Regions from separate parts of the Pseudoalteromonas rubra genome, predicted to be linked through region 2. Evidence: predicted binding sites of a transcription regulator. Region 2 holds the regulator's gene; each other region holds the start of a gene.

Evidence for each region. Region 2 encodes LexA, which represses DNA repair genes until DNA is damaged. Its sites were predicted from a motif close to TACTGTATNNNNATACAGTA; they were not measured.
Region 1: the regulator LexA is predicted to act here: its motif matches at 2,952-2,971, upstream of imuA (translesion DNA synthesis-associated protein ImuA).
Region 3: the regulator LexA is predicted to act here: its motif matches at 3,972-3,991, upstream of AT705_RS04940 (SulA-like leucine-rich domain-containing protein).

Annotation. Positions count from the first base shown of each region.
Region 1 covers NZ_CP013611.1:4,180,095-4,186,677, reverse strand. Annotated here, with positions in the region: gene AT705_RS18045 (error-prone DNA polymerase) at 1-767, opposite strand, end outside; gene AT705_RS18040 (Y-family DNA polymerase) at 767-2,239, opposite strand; gene imuA (translesion DNA synthesis-associated protein ImuA) at 2,245-2,940, opposite strand; gene AT705_RS18030 (SOS response-associated peptidase family protein) at 3,121-3,834, shown strand; gene AT705_RS18025 (methyl-accepting chemotaxis protein) at 3,887-6,193, opposite strand.
Region 2 covers NZ_CP013611.1:3,110,547-3,117,129, reverse strand. Annotated here, with positions in the region: gene AT705_RS13545 (cytochrome c oxidase subunit 3) at 1-605, opposite strand, end outside; partial or broken gene AT705_RS13540 (cytochrome c oxidase assembly protein) at 739-1,248, opposite strand; gene ctaD (cytochrome c oxidase subunit I) at 1,245-2,837, opposite strand; gene coxB (cytochrome c oxidase subunit II) at 2,834-3,946, opposite strand; gene lexA (transcriptional repressor LexA) at 4,278-4,886, opposite strand; gene AT705_RS25970 (hypothetical protein) at 5,055-5,177, opposite strand; rRNA gene rrf (5S ribosomal RNA) at 6,142-6,256, opposite strand; rRNA gene AT705_RS13515 (23S ribosomal RNA) at 6,373-6,583, opposite strand, start outside.
Region 3 covers NZ_CP013611.1:1,106,594-1,113,176, reverse strand. Annotated here, with positions in the region: gene AT705_RS04975 (ion channel) at 1-920, opposite strand, end outside; gene AT705_RS04970 (M48 family metallopeptidase) at 993-1,673, shown strand; tRNA gene AT705_RS04965 (tRNA-Tyr) at 1,855-1,939, opposite strand; tRNA gene AT705_RS04960 (tRNA-Tyr) at 1,963-2,047, opposite strand; tRNA gene AT705_RS04955 (tRNA-Tyr) at 2,070-2,154, opposite strand; gene AT705_RS04950 (VC2046/SO_2500 family protein) at 2,267-2,788, shown strand; gene AT705_RS04945 (YchJ family protein) at 3,066-3,431, opposite strand; gene AT705_RS04940 (SulA-like leucine-rich domain-containing protein) at 3,538-3,963, opposite strand; gene AT705_RS04935 (tetratricopeptide repeat protein) at 4,082-4,546, opposite strand; gene AT705_RS04930 (NCS2 family permease) at 4,665-5,954, shown strand; gene AT705_RS04925 (hypothetical protein) at 5,961-6,583, opposite strand, start outside.

The DNA of each region.
Region 1 (6,583 bases), 1.1 Mb from region 2:
CTACGCAGTGCCCGCTCAGCATTCGCCAGCAATGCGCCTTTAACTTGCTCAATCGGCTGATTCAGCCGAATCGCCGTCAACGTATGCTGCAACCTAAGCCGCTCACTGTGGTGCATTACTACTCCGCCACACGCCGTGACAGGCAATTGATACCGTGCTGCCAGCGTTTCACAATGGTGAATAAAACGCTGTTCCTGATTGACTAAATGTCGCTGTATACCTAACCAGCTGCGGCCTTCATGATGACGTGCCAGCCAGGCACCCCACTGCTCATCCTGCTCATTGCCTGCTGGCAACCAGATAAGCAAACAATGACGTAACGACAATAAATCCCATTCCGCTAACCGATAATGGCCTTTCTCAGCGCGTCGCCGGGCATTGGTGATCACCCGGCACAGTTCACTATATGCCGCTTTATCCGGGCATAACAACACCACCTCCAGCGTTTCAAAACGCATCAGACTGCCTACTATCAGTTGTAAATCCAATTGCTGGTTTTTAATCAGTGTATAGGCTCTCACCACCCCAGCCAGCGAACATTCGTCAGTGATAGCCAGCGCAGTATAGGCAAGGAAATCGGCCTGTCTCACCAGCTCTTCCGGCCGGGATGCCCCTTGTAAAAAAGAGAAGTTAGTTTGACAAAACAGCTCTGCGTAGCCAGGTTGCTTAGTGCCTCCTGGTGGCTCCCCTGCACGCTGAAGAGCTTGCTGTTCATTCTCTGAACGCGCAGCAGGCAGTGTGAACATGGTAGGTTTATGCGCGGCCATCAGCTGAAAACTCCGTGGCAAAACCACCGTTGCTGGCGATCTCTGAATACCCACAACCAACGCCCCTGCTCATCCTGAGCAACAAAATAATCACGCTCGACTCCATGTGCATCCCACCAGCCGGTACAGATCCGCTCAGGCCCGAGATGGACAGTCACCTTATGTTGCAAAGGCTGCGTGATCGGTAATAAAAAGGCGGGCCGAAGATAATCAGTAGCAGGAAGCCTGCCAGACTTCTCCAACAAAGGCGTGCCCGGCGTACTCAGTGGGGTACAATATCCGCTTGCCAGTTCAGGACGCAGGTCATCGCACACAGTCAGCCCCTGTACTGCCTGCTCTCCTAATTTAGCTTGTAATAACGCAACCAACCCGGCAGGTGTCATGGTGCCGCGCCGCTCGGTAAATAAGTCAGGCATCAGTTCATCAGGCTGGCTCATCTCGGTCACTTTTAACCCTATCGCCTGTACCGGACCATGGAGTGTCACATTACTCAACTTGAGATCACATAAGGTTAGCCAGAGATCAGCGCGATCTGTGCCTTCTGCGCGACCGATTTCCAGTACCTGCGGTTCAGCATCACGTTGATACAGGGTCAGTGTTAATTGTCTGGCATGACGATTGCGCAAACGTAAGAACTGCTCCTGTTGTACCAAAAGCTTAAGTAACGGTTTGTTTAACCAATCGAGGTTTTCTATGTCATATAACAGAGACAAATGACGCTCAAATTCAGGCTCTGGCTGATAAAAAGTCACTGGATGAGGCACTTTGCCCCGTAACCTGGACACATACTGCACCAACTCGCAATCAAAGCGTTTACCCAGCTCGACTAAAGGTAAGGCAAATAAATCGGCCACAGTTTTAAATCCCACCCGCCGTAACCGTTCAAGCTGCTTTGAGGGCAGTGATAAAGCCGTCAAAGGCAGGTCATGCAAAGCGCTTTCAAGCACAGCAGAGTCCTGACTCACTAATGCACCATGATGCTGTGCCAACAGCCGGGCAGCTTCCGGGGAGTAACCGCACGCATACCGGTAACTGAATGACTGAGTATCCAGGTGTGCACGCAGCGTAGCCAGGTAGTGAGATAAATCGCGATACATAGCCAGCATGCCACTGACTTTCAACAAAAGCCCCTGAGGTGCAAATAAGGCAATATCAGCAGTGATCAGATACAGCCACTGGGCAATTTCACGCATAGTCCTGCTTTCATCCACTTCATCATAGGGGTGCACAAGCAGATCGCGGCTGCGTGCTGCCGCGCCAGCCAGCCCCATACCGGCTGAAACCCCCAGCTGCATAGCAGCCTGATCCAGCTGCATCACTGTGTTATCTCGCCCTCCCACAACAATACAAGGCCGGGATGATGCAGCGAATACCTCAACGGACTGTTGAGCATCCGGTTTTTGCGCCTGCGCTGCGATTTTCAGCTTATCGAGCTGGATAGCAGGAAAATGTAAATACAACCACAAAGTCATGGTTACTATCCGCCAGTACGATACTGCTGCACTGCATCTGGTATTTCTTTGCGCTGAGTATGGAAGTGCTCAGTCAATTCAGGCCAGTGCGATGACATATCCAATGCAAACCGGGACTGAGCCCAGCCACCTCGACGCTTTTTGATGGTGATATTCAGGCCACTTGCATGTGGGCTAAGGCCCAGACTTAAAGACACCGGCAACGTCCCCTGGCAATGGTGTTCATGACGCAGCAAATACAGGCACGCTTCACCCGTGTTAGCTGCCAGTTGTAAACGTTTTACCTGATGTACCTGTAATTCGCCATGCCATAGCAACACACTGTTACAGGCACCGCTTTTTAAGCATTGTTCAGCGGCCCACAATGCTTCCTGTGGAGATCCAGGCGTGATCTCCAGGAGTTTACTGGTGTCCATTCCGGTACGTTGTAATGCATCAGCATTCAGTCGCGCTGGAGGCGCAATGACCGCAGTCAGGCCATCTTGTTGTACCAGGCTGGGTAATAACAACCTGAGTTCACCAATCCCCAGCTCTGTATGTAAATCAACCACACCCACTTTAGGAAATCCGCCCTGCAGATGTTTGTCTAATTCAGCAAACCCCGTCGCAGTGACAGCCCAACTTTGCTGTTGACGCTTTACAAGCCCTGCCCCCTGCCATACCAGATCCTGACGCTCTAATAGTTCGATTAAATTACTCATAGCACACCCCAAACTGTATATTTATACAGTATAATTACTGTTGAGCAAAGTGCAAGCATGCAGTAAGTAACGCGTACTAAGCAGGCGTGTTCAGGCATCCGAAAAGCATAAAACACTTAATTCAGATCAAGCAGTTACAATCAAAGTCAGCTAAAGTAATTAAGACAACAGGAGCATAGTATGTGTGGACGATTAAATATCACCGATGATCCTTTTGTGATCGAGGTATTAGCAGGGTTAGGTATTGCAAACCCTAAAGAGACAATGCACTTTGGTCGTTTTAAAAAAGCGACTGACAGCATCAGTATTGTTCATGAAGAGAATGGCCAGCGACAGCTCAGCAACGCAACCTGGTGGCTGTTACTGGAACCACAGCCCGGGCGAGGCTTTAAGCCATCCAAATATACCTCATTCAATAGCCGCTATGACAAACTGCATGTCAAAGGCAGTGCTGCCTATCAGCCGTTTCACTACAGCCGCTGTATTATCGTGGTAAAAGGCTTTGGCGAAACCCAGTTTGCACAAGGTAAACCACAACATTATTACGATTTTATCGCCGCAGACGGAGCGTTATGTTTAGGCGGGTTATATAAGGTATGGTACCACCCGGACAGCGGGCAAAAGCACTACTCCTGCTCAGTCATCACCTTGCCAGCGCACCCTAAGTTGCGCCGCTATCATGATAAAGCCAGTCCTCTGATCCTGCCACCCGACCCTGCTGAGCTCAATGTCTGGCTGGACAGCACAGTGCATGATGGTGGTCGCTTTACGCACTTGCTGATCCCCCATTTATATCAACGTCTGGCTGCCATTCAGATAGATAAACCCAGTCAATACCGACCTATGGGTGAAACCTCCTATATCACCAAAGATCCTCCCCGTAATAAGAGGTGAGCCGGTACAGTATTTGGCACCCGCTCACTGTGCTCTGGATGATGTGAAAAAATCACACTTGATAACGCGCCAGAATGTCGTCTAATTGTACGGCCAACTTCGCCAGATGTTGTGATCGGTCGTCAATATCCTGGCTACGTTCTAAATTACCATTGGCTTCTTCGCTGATGGCACTGATGGCCTGGCTGATCTGCGCAACCACCGCCGACTGCTCCTCTGCCGCAGTCGCCACCTGTGTATTCATAGCCACAATCTGTTCAATCGCATCAGACACATCGCTCAGGGATCCCTTTGCCCGCTCAGATGTTTGGGCATTATCGACAGAACGCTCACGACTTTGTTGCACTGACTGCCGTGCTTCACCAACCCCACTTTGCAGCGCCTTGATCATCTGTTCAATTTCTTCTGTCGCCTGCTGAGTACGCTGAGCCAAACCCCGTACTTCATCTGCGACCACCGCAAACCCACGGCCTGACTCACCGGCTCGCGCCGCCTCAATAGCCGCATTCAATGCCAATAAGTTGGTTTGTTCTGCAATGGCCTGGATCACGTCCAGTACACTGCCTATCTGCTCACTCTGAGACGACAACCCATTCATAACTTCCCCGACTTTATCCATCTCCTCGGCCAGCTGTTCCGAGACATCAGCACAGTGCTCCACCAGCTGATTGGTCTGAGAAGTCAGAGTACTCACCTGCTGAGTCTGCTCCGAAGTATTCAGTGCACTGCTTGCCACCTCCTGAACCGTGTGCTGCATTTGCTGTCCGGCAGTCGCCGATTGCTCGCAATCCTGAGATTGTTTATTCACCCCATCAATCAGCCCCGCAACCCGCTCTGACAACGCTGTGGACATTTCTTTGAGCGTATGAGCACTGTGCAATAAGTCAGCAAAGTTATGTTGTAGCCGCTCAACCAAGCTATTTACCGAACGGCTTAAGTCGCGGATTTCATCATCTCCTTCATCGGGTGCACGTAACCTGAAATCGTTATTATCTGCGATGCCACGGATCGCTTTACTGGCGGCAACAACAGGCCGCGTAACCCGGTTAGCAACAAAAAAGCCCACCACACTGGCTATAATTGCCGCCACAGACACAAATAACACCGAGGAGCGAAGCACAGAGTATTTCAACTCGGAAATCATGGCGAACGCTTCGCTTTCATCAATTTCGCTCACGATCGCCCAGTGTAGCCCGTCGATTTCCAGCGGTGCGTAGGCCGATGCCACAGAGACAGCCCGGTAGTCAGAGAAAATAGCAAAGCCACTTTGACCTGACAGCGCAGCCCGGGTGCCTGGGGAGTCAATTCGCAATGTGCCTATCGTGGTATGTTGCTGTTCAATGTTATCAACCATGTCTTTGTCAACATCAAATGACCTAAGCTGCGCAATAAAACCACCCGGATCTTCCACAAAAAACCGACTGTTATTTAGCAACATCTTGTTTTGGTTGACCAGATAAAGCTCGCCACTTTCGCCCAGCCCTTGCTCATGCCATTGCTCATTCAGTGTCAACATACGGTTAATTTCATCCACAGGCAGTTGGAATATTAAAGTACCGAGCAAAGTGCCGTCATCAGCCAAAATCGCAGAACTGATAAACCCTGCCGCAGCATTATAAGACGGCATATAGGGACTAAAGTCGACAAAGTGTCCTTCGCGCACATGCTGGATACGAGCAGCCTCATAGGCACGTGCCAAACCAGACTCCCGAAATGGACCATTGGTCAGTGACGTTGCAAAGTCCAACTCCTTAAATACGGAATACACCACATCTCCCTGAGGGTTGGTAATAAATATATCGTAGAAGCCAAAACGTGCCTGAAACTCGCGCAGTGCTTTGTGATAACGGCGGTGCACGGCGCTATAGGTACTGTTATCCCCCGCATCCAGCAGTTGATCTTTGCTCCCAAGCGGGTTGGGGTTGGCTGCAATATAGTGACTTTGAAGCCCACGCGCTGTCGGGCTCAGTCGCGTAAACAGGCTACTCGCACTGAGACTGTCACCCGGGTTCTTTTGTCTGTATTGGTCAAGAAACTGAATTTCATAAAAACGGCTCAGAGATAATTCAGCCCCCCGGGCGTGCGGATAACTCGCAAACGCAGCTGAAAAAGCCCGACTGGCGTCAACCACCATCGTGGATCCCGCCAGTGTTACCACCTGATCCGAGATAGTTTTAAAATAACGTTCAACCTGAGCTTGCATCGCGTTACGACGTGAAACCAGGTTATTCTCAATTTCCTTCGACACGGCGGCCTTTCCTTCCTGATAGGCCAAAACACCGATAACAAAACAAGTAATAAGTAAAGGGATAACAGCAAGCAGAACAGCAACGATACTCAGACGGTTTTTTAATTGCACGTGAACTCCTACAGTACAAAGCAAACCTATTCCGGGCAGGGAGAATAGGTCAATACAAACCACAGCCACTGTGACTAAACCCTATGATAATCATAAGTTTGGTACGTCAGCAGCAGCTAATACACCATGTCAAAGTACAATAGCGAGACACTATGGAGGTGTGACTTCCAAAACCACGGCACCCTGGACATGAATTTAGTTATTAAAATTAATTAGATGTAAGTTCAACCTACACCGTTTAATACTTTGATACTAGTAATTAATGATTGGGTTTTGATGTCAATCAGGTATGACCAGTAAAAGTAGACTGTGAGCCTGAATATTTTTAACTGGCTGGGAGAACAAATCGAGCCATATCACAGGCTCGATTTAAAAAGCGTGGTAAGCTGT
Region 2 (6,583 bases):
ATCTGCAAGACCAAAAATGCAAAACCCAGTAGAATGGTTAATCCTAGGAACAGCTTTACTTTGTTTCTCTGCCCTTGCTCCATCGCAGCATGAGCAAAATGAAGTGTCACGGAAGAAATCAATAAAATAACGGTGTTTATCAAAGGGAGACCTTGCCAACCCATGGCTTGCGTTGTGTCTCCCCCCGGGGTGTTAAGTAATGGCCACACAGCTTCGAAGCTTGGCCACAGTAACTCATGTGTCATGGCATTATTACTAGCCCCACCCAACCAAGGAACCGCAAACATGCGAGCGTACAACAAGGCCCCAAAAAACGCGGCGAAAAACATCACTTCAGAGAAAATAAACCACGCCATCCCCTGTCGAAATGAGCGATCCATTTGCGCTGAGTAGAGCCCTCCTTGGGACTCCCGAATAACATGTCGAAACCACCCAGCCAACATAAACAGCAGTAGACCAATCCCGGCATACAAAATGAATTGGCCACCGGGGCTCTTCATCACCGTTAATCCACCTCCTACGGCTACACCAAACAAAGCAACAGCCCCCACAATGGGCCATGGACTTTGCTCTGGTACATAGTATTTTTCATAACCACTAGCCATGACTTAATCCTCGTATTTGTTGATACACCGCGGCTTGTATACTGTGAACATAATCGTCCCCGACTGTGCCACGCCTGAGCTCACCGAATAGCGCTGTGCCTGGGTGCAATAGCGGACTTATAACTGTCGCTGTTTTGTCGGTGATGTCGTATAAGGTATAGGCAAGAGTCAGTTCGGCGATGTCAGTTGGCAGCTCGGTATCCACATAAAAGCGCAGCGTAAACGACATTTTCTGACGCGCCTGCATACTTTGCTGGTCAAAGCAAAAGCACGCGAGCTTGTGTAGATATTTAGCCGCCATGCCAGGTGAAACAGACGGAATTGCCTGCATAACCCGAGCATCTCCACTCAGATTCTCGGCCGTAAAGCTCACTTCTGTTAATGTACCGGGCGTCACTGTTACCTGATATGTCGCAGCTTTTACTTTGAACGGCGCCTGCCCTTGCGTATGGGTTGTGAAACTCACATCGACCTGCCTTGCCAAGTCTTGCTCTTCGCTGGCCTCAGCGGCGGTCAACTCAACTTTGCCATTCAAGCCCGTTATGTCACAGAACACGTCGTACAGCGGTACCAGGGCAAATGCAAATGCAAACATACCCAAAACCAATAGCACGAGTTTTCTCAGTAACGGGGTATGCATCATTTCACCTCTGGTGGCGTGCTGAAAGTGTGGTAAGGTGCTGGCGAAGCAACATCCCACTCCAACCCTTCTGCACCATCCCATACTTTGGCAGGCGCACGCTGACCGCCTGCGATGCACTTAAACACCACAGCCACAAATAGCAACTGTGATAAGCCAAATGCAAAACCACCAATGCTGATCAAGGCATTGAAATCAGCAAACTGAAGCGCATAATCCGGGATCCGTCGCGGCATGCCCGCAAGCCCCACAAAATGCATTGGGAAAAATAGGATATTCACACTCACCAGAGACAACCAAAAATGCCACTTAGCCAATGTCTCGCTATACATATAACCAGTCCACTTAGGTAACCAGTAGTAAGCAGCCGCCATGATTGAGAAGACCGCCCCCGTGACCAATACATAGTGAAAATGTGCGACCACAAAATAAGTGTCGTGATACTGGAAATCGGCAGGGGTAATGGCCAGCATCAGCCCGGAAAAACCACCGAGTGTAAACAATACAATAAACGCGATAGCAAATAGCATAGGGACTTCAAAACTGATAGAGCCACGCCACATTGTGGCTACCCAGTTGAACACCTTCACACCCGTAGGCACAGAGATCAACATGGTCGCATACATAAAGAAAAGCTCACCGGCCAACGGCATACCGGTGGTGAACATATGGTGTGCCCACACGATGAAAGATAACAGCGCAATGGAGGAGGTTGCGTATACCATAGAAGCATATCCAAAAAGCTTCTTTCTTGAGAAAGTAGGCACTATGGTAGAAATCACGCCAAACGCTGGCAAAATCATAATATATACTTCCGGGTGACCGAAGAACCAGAAAATATGCTGGAACATCACTGGGTCACCTCCGCCTGCCGCATCGAAGAAGCTCGTGCCAAAATACTTGTCTGTCAAAACCATAGTAACGGCACCCGCTAATACGGGCATCACAGCGATTAATAAAAATGCCGTAATTAGCCAAGTCCACACAAACAGAGGGAGCTTCATCCATGTCATACCTGGCGCACGCATGTTCACTATCGTCACGATCACATTGATAGCGCCCATAATGGAGCTTACTCCCATGATATGCACAGCGAAAACAAACAGTGCTGTATTGTCGTTACTGTAAGTGGTGGAAAGTGGTGCATAGAAAGTCCAGCCAAACGCAGGGCCGCCACCTTCCATAAATAATGAAGCAAGTAATATGAGAAAGGCAAACGGCAGAATCCAAAAACTCCAGTTATTCATCCGCGGTAATGCCATATCAGGGGCACCAATCATCATGGGAACCATCCAGTTCGCCAGGCCAGTAAAGGCAGGCATCACAGCACCAAATACCATAATCAACCCATGCACTGTAGTCATTTGATTGAAAAAGTGTGGGTCGACGAGCTGAAGGCCCGGCTGAAATAATTCTGCCCGAATAACCATGGCCATACCGCCGCCAATCAGGAACATCAATAAAGAAAAGAGCAAATACAAAGATCCTATGTCTTTGTGATTTGTCGTAAAAAGCCAACGCTTGATACCAGTTGCCGGACCATGATGTTCATGCTCTTGTTCATGAGCAGCCTGCTGTGTACTCGAAGTCATTTGGCTTCCTCCTGTTTGCCGTCAAGGTAAGCTTGTATTTGGCTAGGTTGAATAACTTCTCCGGTATCATTACCCCAACTATTTCTTTTGTAAGTGATAACTCCAGCGACTTCTTTTAATGACAACTGCTTTGCAAAAGCCTGCATCGCAGTGCCAGGGCGTCCGTCCATAATAATTTCAATATGTGCTTGGAGGTCGCCGGTGACCATAGCGCTTCCCTTTAAGGCAGGAAACACCCCTTGCAGGCCGAGCCCTGTGGGTTGATGACATGCTGCGCAGTAAGCCATGTAAACACGCTCTCCAGTCGCCATTAACTCATCTTTGCTAAGTGTTTGCTCCAAAAGCGCAGCCTCTTGCTGCGCGGCAAGTGTTCTTTGTGCTTTCTCGTTGGTAAGCCATGCCTGAAATTCCGCCTCGGGCTTGGCTTCTACGACAACAGGCATAAAACCATGGTCTTTGCCGCATAGCTCTGCACATTGGCCTCGATAGGTGCCGGGCTCATTGACATTCGTCCATGCTTCATTAATGAACCCCGGATTAGCATCTTTTTTTACCGCAAAATCAGGTACCCACCAAGAATGGATCACATCATCAGAAGTCAGTAAAAACCGCACTTTCTTACCCGTCGGGATCACCAGTGGCTTATCGACCTCCAACAGATAGTTTTCAGTCTTACTTTCCATATTATCTATCTGAGCTCTTGGTGTGGACATCAGAGAGTAAAAATCGACGTCATGACCTAAGTATTCGTAATGCCACTTCCATTGTGACCCGGTTACTTTGATAGTCAGATCTGCCTTATCAGTGTCTTCCATCGCAATCAGTGTTTTTGTCGCAGGCACAGCCATCGCAACCAAAATTAGAAATGGAATAGCGGTCCAGAGGATTTCAACTTTTGTACTTTCATGAAACTGCGCAGGCTCCGCACCTTTAGAGCGCCGATGATGGATTAATGCCCAAAACATAACTGAAAAGACAATCAGCCCAATTACACAACAGATCCAGAAGATGGTCATGTGTAACTGATATACCTGATTACTGATGTCAGTTACGCCTGTACGCATATTGTAGTCGCTTGCGAGCGTGGCCACACTGACGAATAAACACATCGCAATTGTGATGAGTTTGGCTATTTTCATTAGACGTCTCCCTCAATTGCTTCGAGCGTGAGAAGCAATGGTTCTTATTATCGGATGACTGTCATTTCACTTGGGTTATCCCATGAGTACTGCACGACCATTTAACAATTAGTCAAAATTTGACCGTTTAGCAAGTTTTTGTCTCTTGTAGATTTTGTTTTTAAGGTTGGGAAACAGTTGAAAAATAGCTGTTTGTTAGGGGTTACTTATACACAAGCACCATTGATATGGTTGCTTGAAAGTGTATACAAGAAGTAAAAACAGCCCAGTCAAGAAAAACCAGGCTGCACACGGAAATTATTTAAACATCACCTCGGATAACACCGACTGCCAGGCCTTCTACCGAAAAGCTTTGCTGCTCTAAATCAACTTCAATGGGCGAAAAATCCTCGTTTTCTGCATGTAGATAGACTTTCTTTCCTAACTTTTCAAAGCGCTTAACCGTGACGTCTTCTTCTACGCGTGCGACGACAACCTGGCCATTATTTACAACCTGGGTACGGTGCACTGCAAGTAGATCCCCATCCATGATGCCAATATTTTTCATACTCATACCGTTGACGCGCAACAAATAATCGGCCGCAGGGTGAAACATTGTAGGATCGACAGAACAGTGACTCTCAATATGCTCCTGAGCAAGAATAGGTTCTCCGGCAGCAACTCGACCAACTAAGGGCAAACCAAGTTGTTCAGGTTCATTTTCTACTAGCCGAATTCCCCTGCTTGCACCTGGTACCATTTCTATAACACCTTTCTTCGCTAACGCTTTTAAATGCTCTTCTGCAGCATTCGCACTACGAAACCCAAGCGACTCAGCAATCTCAGCCCGAGTCGGAGGCATGCCCGTATCTTTGATAAAGACTTTTATGAGTTCAAAAACTTGTTCTTGTCGTTTGGTGAGTGGTCGCATATAACTGGTTTTCCATACAGTGCATTTACTGTGAGTATATACAGTTATCATTTTTTCGCAACGGTTATTCTGCGCGAACCTTAAACTCGTATTCAATTACCTAGCCTAATAATACACCACCTCTGCAGCATCATGTATAAAGTAACCGACTTCTATGTGAAACGGTACTTACCAATCAACGCTACACTCGTTTTTCTCTGTTTCACTGAACGCATTCGATAGAGTATCGAGATTGGGGGCTTCCGGACCTACTTCCTCCTTACTCTGCTGCACTGATGACTTGCCATTCATGCTCTCCGTATCGCCTGTCAGCAGTGCCTACATCAAGTGCGGGATGACGGGGGTTCGGCTTTGTGATCGCAAAGTTATACAACTTTTTTAAATCGCATATAGCAAAAAAACCGCTGTATTGCTGCAACGGGTTTGACGTACATGGAAATACGGATGTCGATGAGATTCATGGATGAATTAAGTGTAAAGTACAATGACAGCGAGCAACGCGAGTGCATTTACTTTGCGCAAGGTGAAATGAGCTATTTTAGAGAACGCAGACCTGTTCACAACGCAAAAAGGAGCCCTCCACAAGGAAGTGTCACCAAAGACTGCTAGATACTAGCTTCATCGACGCTTTTTTAAATTTCAAATGCAAAAATGCCCGACTCTTTCGAATCGGGCTTTGATGTACAAGGAAGTACGAATGTCGATGAAATTCATGGATGAATTAAGTGTAAAGTACAATGACAGCGAGCAACGCGAGTGCATTTACTTTGCGCAAGGTGAAATAAGCCTTTTTAGAGAACGCAGGCCTATTCCAACATCCAACCCAACTTCATGGATGAATAGGCGATGCTATTCTATCTACGGCTTCCTCGGCACGTTTTTAAATCGCACATAGCAAAAAACCAGCTGCATTGCTGCAACGGGTTTGACGTACATGGAAGTACGAATGTCGATGAAATTCATGGATGAATGTCTTTCATCGACCTTTTATTAGGAGCTTGGCAATGTCCTGCTTTCACATGGGTGAATTGTGACCGAAGCACCGCTTCGCAGCGCAATGAACGCGAGGTATGGACGCCGATAACACGCGTTACGCGCCGGGAGCCCTCCACAAGGAAGTGTGTCCAAAGGTTGCTAGATACCAACTTCATGGATGAATAGACAACGCTACTCTATCTACAGCTTCATCGACGCTTTTTAAAATTTCAAACGCAAAAAAGCCCGACTCTTTCGAATCGGGCTTTCTTTTATTAGGCCCTGGCGATGTCCTACTTTCACATGGGAAACCCCACACTATCATCGGCGCTATTTCGTTTCACTACTGAGTTCGGCATGGGGTCAGGTGGTTCCAAAATGCTATGTTCACCAGGAAATTCTGTGTGCAAGATGTTTATCAACATCTCACTAAAATCTGGAAAAGCGTATTAAATTCTTATCGTCTACTTTATTTCTTAACTTCTAACAAACAAAACCACTTTGGCGTTGTATGGTTAAGCCTCACGGGTAATTAGTACGAGTTAGCTCAATGGCTCACACCACTTCCACATCTCGCCTATCAACGTTGTAGTCTTCAACGGCCCTTCAGTTAACTTATAGTTAAAGTGAGAACTCATCTCGAGGCTCGCTTCCCGCTTAGATGCTTTCAGCGGTTATCGATTCCGAACGTAGCTACCGGGAAATGCCATTGGCATGACAAC
Region 3 (6,583 bases), 2.0 Mb from region 2:
AACGCCTCAACTGTTGCGATTAACCGGGTAATGCCGGTCGGTGTTATGTCGCCATAACCCAGTGTAGTGAAGGTGACCACACTGAAATAAATGCAGTTGAGTAATGTACTGAGGTTGTCTGACCATGAGGCTTGACTGGAAAACTGGATCAGCCCGTCGTTATAATTTATCCCAAATATAAAGTAGCAAATCGCACAGGCGATTATCATGCCCAGACTGAAGCGGATTACATTTTCGGGTTTTTCGCCGTAGCCACATAACATATCAACAAAAGAGGATACCAACCGGCGTTTGGACAATTTAGGGTATTGTGCGTGGCGCATTCGAAGTTCGCTGTAGGTATACTTGCCAGCCATTTCAAACAGACCTTGCTGTTCTGCGCCTTTTCTCAATAAGCGATAGATTTCTTCTGATTGTAAGAACAAATCGTTGGCTTCATCTAAATCTTGTTCTTTTAGTGCTTCACTAGCTTGCTTTTCCTGTAATAACTTGCCGCCAAGGTAGAGGTTATCAATACGGGTTTTATCTAGCTTCATACCGAGCAGATTGGTGTTTTCGAGCTTGCAACAATGTAGGTTGGCATCTCGCAAGTCCGCTTTCATTAACGATGCATTTTTGATGGTGCTGTTGAACAGATGAGCACCTTGCAGGTTGGCGCGATAGAAGTTGCTGTATGACAGGTCATACCCTTCATGGTTACCAAATTTAACCAGGTTAAGGCCTTCCAGGTTGGCACGTTTTAACTCTAACCCCTGTAAAAGGCCACCCCGTTTTGCATACCGTTCCAGCTTTTGTGTTAACTCCAGACCGCTTTTGTCAAATTTGCTATCATGCCAGAAGCAATAGCCTGAACCCATGTCTATTTCCTGGCATTTATGGCCGTCTGGAGATTCATATTGGCAAAGTGGTTTGTTATTCATGTTACGCCAGTTTAATCCTTCCTATTAGTAAGGGTAGCAGCATTTTTTCAGGGTAAATAAAAAATTGTATCTATGTCATTCGATTATCAGTTAAGTATCAGCAAGCGCAGACAGAGTGTTGCGATAAAAGTCACAGCGGATGGCGTTAAGGTGTTTGCACCGCAGGGTATTGATCGACAATGGCTGGAGGCCTGGCTGAAAAGCAAGTCGAGCTGGGTAGAGGATAAAAAGCGCGCAGTGTCTGCCCAGCAGCAACAGATCCAGTCACCTTTTCGTCGGTATGAAATTCAGATATTTGGTGAACGATACCAGCTGGTGCTGTCGCAGTGTCGTTCTTATATTGATCATGACGCCAAATGTATTGGTCTAAAAACCCAGGCACAACCAGGAACAGAGGGGGCGCGCAAAGCCTTATTTAAGCTCTTAAACCAGATACTGCTCAGCTATGTAACGCCGGTACTGGCTGAGTATTCGGTCCTGATGAACAGTCAGTATCAGGAATTGAAAATAAGGGAATATAAACGCCGCTGGGGAAGTTTGTCTTCAAATGGCACGTTGGCGCTTAACAGCCTGTTGGTTGGTGCGCCTAAGTGGGTTGTAGATTATGTTGTTGTGCATGAGCTGGCACACTGTCATGTGATGGCACATAACCAGGTCTTTTGGCAGATAGTGGCACGTCATTATCCCAGATATCAGGAAGCGCAGGCATACCTGAGGCAATATGGAGTTGGGTTACAGATTGAAAAGCCATAGCGCGAGGCTGGATCTACAAAGTGACACTGATGGGGTGTTGGTTTTGAGATAGGCAGCCTGACGCTTGCTTTCATGCCGTCACTTCAATAAAAAACACTGGTCCGCAATTCAGTCTGATGTGGTTGTCTGGAGATGTATGCTTGCCTGGATAAATAAGGGTTGCAATACTGCGTTAGGAAAGTGGTGGAGGGGGCTGGATTCGAACCAGCGAAGGCAGTGCCGTCAGATTTACAGTCTGATCCCTTTGGCCGCTCGGGAACCCCTCCTAAGAGAAAAACAAATTGTAAGATGGTGGAGGGGGCTGGATTCGAACCAGCGAAGGCAGTGCCGTCAGATTTACAGTCTGATCCCTTTGGCCGCTCGGGAACCCCTCCTAAGAGAATACAAATTGTGATGTGGTGGAGGGGGCTGGATTCGAACCAGCGAAGGCAGTGCCGTCAGATTTACAGTCTGATCCCTTTGGCCGCTCGGGAACCCCTCCTCAACATGGGCGCTGATAATATCAAAGTTTTTAGTGAAGTAAAGAAATGTCCTAAAGAAAATTGAAAAAATGCCGATAAATTTTCATATTTGATAAATTGTGGCGATTTTACATGCAGATAGATGGCATTTTGTGCAAAGAGGCTCAGCTGGGCAGTGCACTCAATCACAGTGTTCATGAAGCAAGACGCGGCGACTTTGGCTTGCTGCTATCTTTATTGTCTCAGGACGCATTGGATTTTAGCCAGTTTGACCTGCCTCATACGTCTCCACAGGAAGCGGATAAATCAGAAGAGGCGCTTAAAAAGGCGTTGCAGCTTGGTCCTCAAAAGCCGCTTGCGCCTGAGCAGTTCGATATGCTGATTGGTCAGAGCAATGGGTTTTTGGCCCAGGGGGGCGATCTGACCAGTCTTCGCCTCAAAGAATGTTTGCAGCCAGAGCCTTTTGCGGTACGTAACGACAAAAAGCACATTCCGCTGCATATCGTTGATAATTTGGAGCCTGCGGTGAGACAGAAGCTCGAAAATACCAGAAATCCGCAAATGCTTGTTGATAATCCCGATATAGATGCCGCGGGGTTCTATGATCAGATAGCCGGTGGTGAAATGCAATCTATGTTGCAGGTCGCGGTTTAACAAACACCATAGTGAGTTTGAAAAAACTAAGCGATGAATTAATGTTAGGTGAGCCAGCTGATGCGTGCAAACGTCATGAGCCTTTTAGAATGGTGTTGTCGTTTGGTCGAGTCTTTCTTTTGGATTCTGTCAGGCCGCTTCTCAGGCTATGAAGTCGCTGTGCGGCCTTAATTTGGTTGCAGAGCACAAAATATTGGGAGCGACGAACACGAGAAGGTCGTCTATCTAACACTGGATTACTGCATATTCAATAATCCAGATTATCTAGCCTGCCAAGCTAGCCATGACACTTTTTGAACTTCTTCCCACTTTGGCAGGGACAAGGATCATTCCTGCTAATTTTTTTCTCAGGGCAGGCAAACAGTTCTCCATCAAGATAACGCCATTGGCCGTCTTCTCTTAAAAAACGAGACCGCTCGTGCATCGTGATACACGTACTGCCATCTAGGTATGTTGCTTTAAATTCCACAAACTGATGTTCTGGAGACTCACTGCATTGAATGACTTCCAAGCCAACAAAGGTTGCATGCTCGGCAAATGCACTGATACTGGCCTCACAATTTTCTGCACGTTTAGATTGTGCATAAGTACGATGTATGTACCCTGTGTCTTTGAGGCAATAAGCACTGTATCTGGAGCGCATTAATTGCTCCGCACTGTCAGGTAGCTTTTGGCCTGCTATGAAAGGCAGACAGCACGCTTGTGCTTCTCTCTCAGAACCGCAATAACACATATTTTCTCATTTGAACTTAATGCGCAACGACAGATACTTCTTGTTCAGAAGTGCGGGTAAAGCAAAATATCTCAGTATCACTGTCAACAAGTTTAAACTGAGACAGCTGTTGTTCCGACACAATGTCTGTCCAGGTGATCACCGCTGCAAAGTTACCTTTGCATAAAGCGCTGTTAATAACATACTCTAAGTTTATCAAATGTCTTTGACGGAGCACCAGTAACTTGCTGCTATCAATTGAGCTGTTATCTAGCAGAGCTTTGCCTGGAATGTTGTCTGGTGCAATAAGCAGGGTCCATCTATGAAGTGAATTGCATCGATACAGGATTTTAAGCAGTTCTAAACTGCTTACTATGTCATCTTCCGCATATACTAATTGATAGCGTTTATTGGCTGTATTAGCCTGAGATACTGATATATTTTGCACTTGGGTATGTAACATGAGCAGACCACTGATTTTCTATACAGTGTTTATACAGTATTTCATACAGTGCTATTTGGCAAGTAAAATATCGCGTGTTTTTTGTGCTTTTTTAATAGTGCTTTGATTACATTTACTTTTATTTTGGGTTCGCATCCGAGCTAAAGTGCATCATTTGATGGATTTGCTCATACAGGGTTGCTGCATAGCACTGGGCATCAATGAATCGCTTAGCTGTCAGATGAGTACGCACTTGCTCAAGTGTGCCGGCTGCTGCCTGATTACCCTGGCTCTGGGCGAGCGATAGCCAGGCAATACCATGAAAAACGCTTTTTGGTACACCTTGACCTTTCACAAATAGCATGCCGAGATAAAACTGGGCTTTATTGTCACCTGACATCGCAGCCAGCCGGAGCCATTTCGCGGCGAGCGGATATTGTTTATTTTTCAGATAATAAAGGCCTTTTTTATAGACTGCTTTGCTATCACTCTCGTTGGGCCAGCGGTTTTCAGAGTCCGGTGTTGCGGTAACAAATTCCAGCACATTGAGCAGCTGTTGCTCCAAATCACTGCCGTTTGCAACTGCTAATTGGTTCTTTTTCATACTGATTTCACTTAATACGACTTAGATCAGAGTGTAGCTGATTTTTAACTATTTTGTCCGATTACACCAGAGATTTGTGATAAAATCCGGCTTTCGTTTCTATATAAAATACAAAGACATGCTGGAAAAATTATTTTCGCTCCGTGCACAGCAGAGCACAGTCAAAACCGAGTTTATTGCCGGTCTGACGACATTTGTCACTATGGTTTACATTGTTTTTGTGAACCCTGCCATGTTGGCTGAAGCGGGTATCGATCATGGTGCTGCGTTTGTTGCCACCTGTTTAGCCGCTGCCATAGGTTGTTTTATCATGGGCTTGTGGGCCAATTATCCGCTGGCTCTGGCGCCAGGCATGGGCTTAAATGCCTTTTTTACTTATGGCGTCGTGTTGGGTATGGGTCATTCCTGGCAAAGTGCGCTGGGCGCGGTTTTTTTGTCTGGCTGTTTATTTTTATTACTCAGTATATTTAAGGTCAGAGAGTGGGTGATCCAGGCAATCCCGCTGGTACTCAAGCAAGCTATTGCTACAGGTATAGGTGCTTTTCTTGCACTGATAGCGCTTAAAAATGCGCAGATCATTGTGGCCAGTCCCGCAACCTTTGTGCAATTGGGTGACATCACCAGCCCAGGCCCTTTACTTGCCATTCTGAGCTTTTTTGTTATTGCTGCCTTAATGTATCGTGATATGAAAAGTGGCGTGCTGCTGAGTATTTTGTTGGTTACTGTGCTTGCCTGGGGCCTTGGCTTAGTCGAGTATGCCGGTATTGTTTCTATGCCACCAAGTATTACCCCAACTCTGGCGCAACTTGATATTGCCAGTGCGTTGGAAATTTCGATGCTGAGCGTGGTGTTCGCATTTTTATTCGTTGATTTGTTTGATACCAGTGGTACTTTGGTTGCGGTGACACAAAAAGCTGGCATTGCAGATAAAGAGGGACGGATGCCGCGCCTTGGCAGAGCGCTTTCTGCTGACAGCTCAGCAACGATTGCGGGATCTTTTCTTGGTACCTCTACCACCACTTCGTACATTGAATCTGTGTCAGGTGTGTCTGTGGGTGGTCGCACTGGCTTAACTGCAGTGGTAGTTGGTTTGTGTTTCCTGCTTATGATGTTCTTCGCGCCTCTGGCGCAAATGGTGCCTGCGTATGCCACTGCCGGAGCAATTCTGTATGTCGCTGTATTGATGCTGCAAAACCTGAAGCTGGTGAACTGGGATGATATGAGTGATGCCATTCCGGTCAGCGTTGTGTTACTTATGACACCACTAACGTTCTCAATTGCGCATGGCATAGCGCTTGGCTTTATTTCTTATACTGCGGTGAAGCTGGCGTGTAATAAACGCGAGGAGATCTCTATCAGTGTCTGGGTATTGACTGTGCTGTTTATTGTCAAGTTTGCGATCAGCTGAGGCTGATCACCACTTTTTCTTGGGAGCGAAAAGGACATCGAGATCGTCCTTTTCTTTCTCTGCTTTCTTTTTCACCGAAGAAGCATTGGAGGCTTTAAGCTCAGTGCTTATCTCACTCAGGTACCCTTCGAGCAGAGTTTTCTTCTCTTTGGTGTACTCATCGACGTGGGTGACACCGCAGATAATCGCGTAGGCTTTTTCGAAGTATTGTCGTGCTGACCCTACCATGTTAGCGCTCCTAGCTGACATCCCTCGCTTGATTTGGCTTTCAACGTTTATTCTTAATTGCAACCGCTCCATTTTTCGGTCTTCCTGAACAAACACTTGTGTGTCTACTTTGCCTTTGCTGTGTTCTGAACGTAGCAGGTGGCGCAATTTTTTAATGCCCTGAACCAGTGCGATGAGCTGCTTATCGTTGTCGGGCAATGTGACTTTATCAGATTCGTTTGCATTTTGAGGTTCGTTGTTTAAACGCTCCTGAGATTCATGCATGCGACTTTTTAATTCTCGAGAGGTGGGTGAAAGCTCGACCATAGATACCAGAGCATCGTGCACACGGCGCTGAATGACTTTGATCATGGCACCGGACATAGGAATGTTGCTGCTGTTGAGGATGACATCTTCGGCTT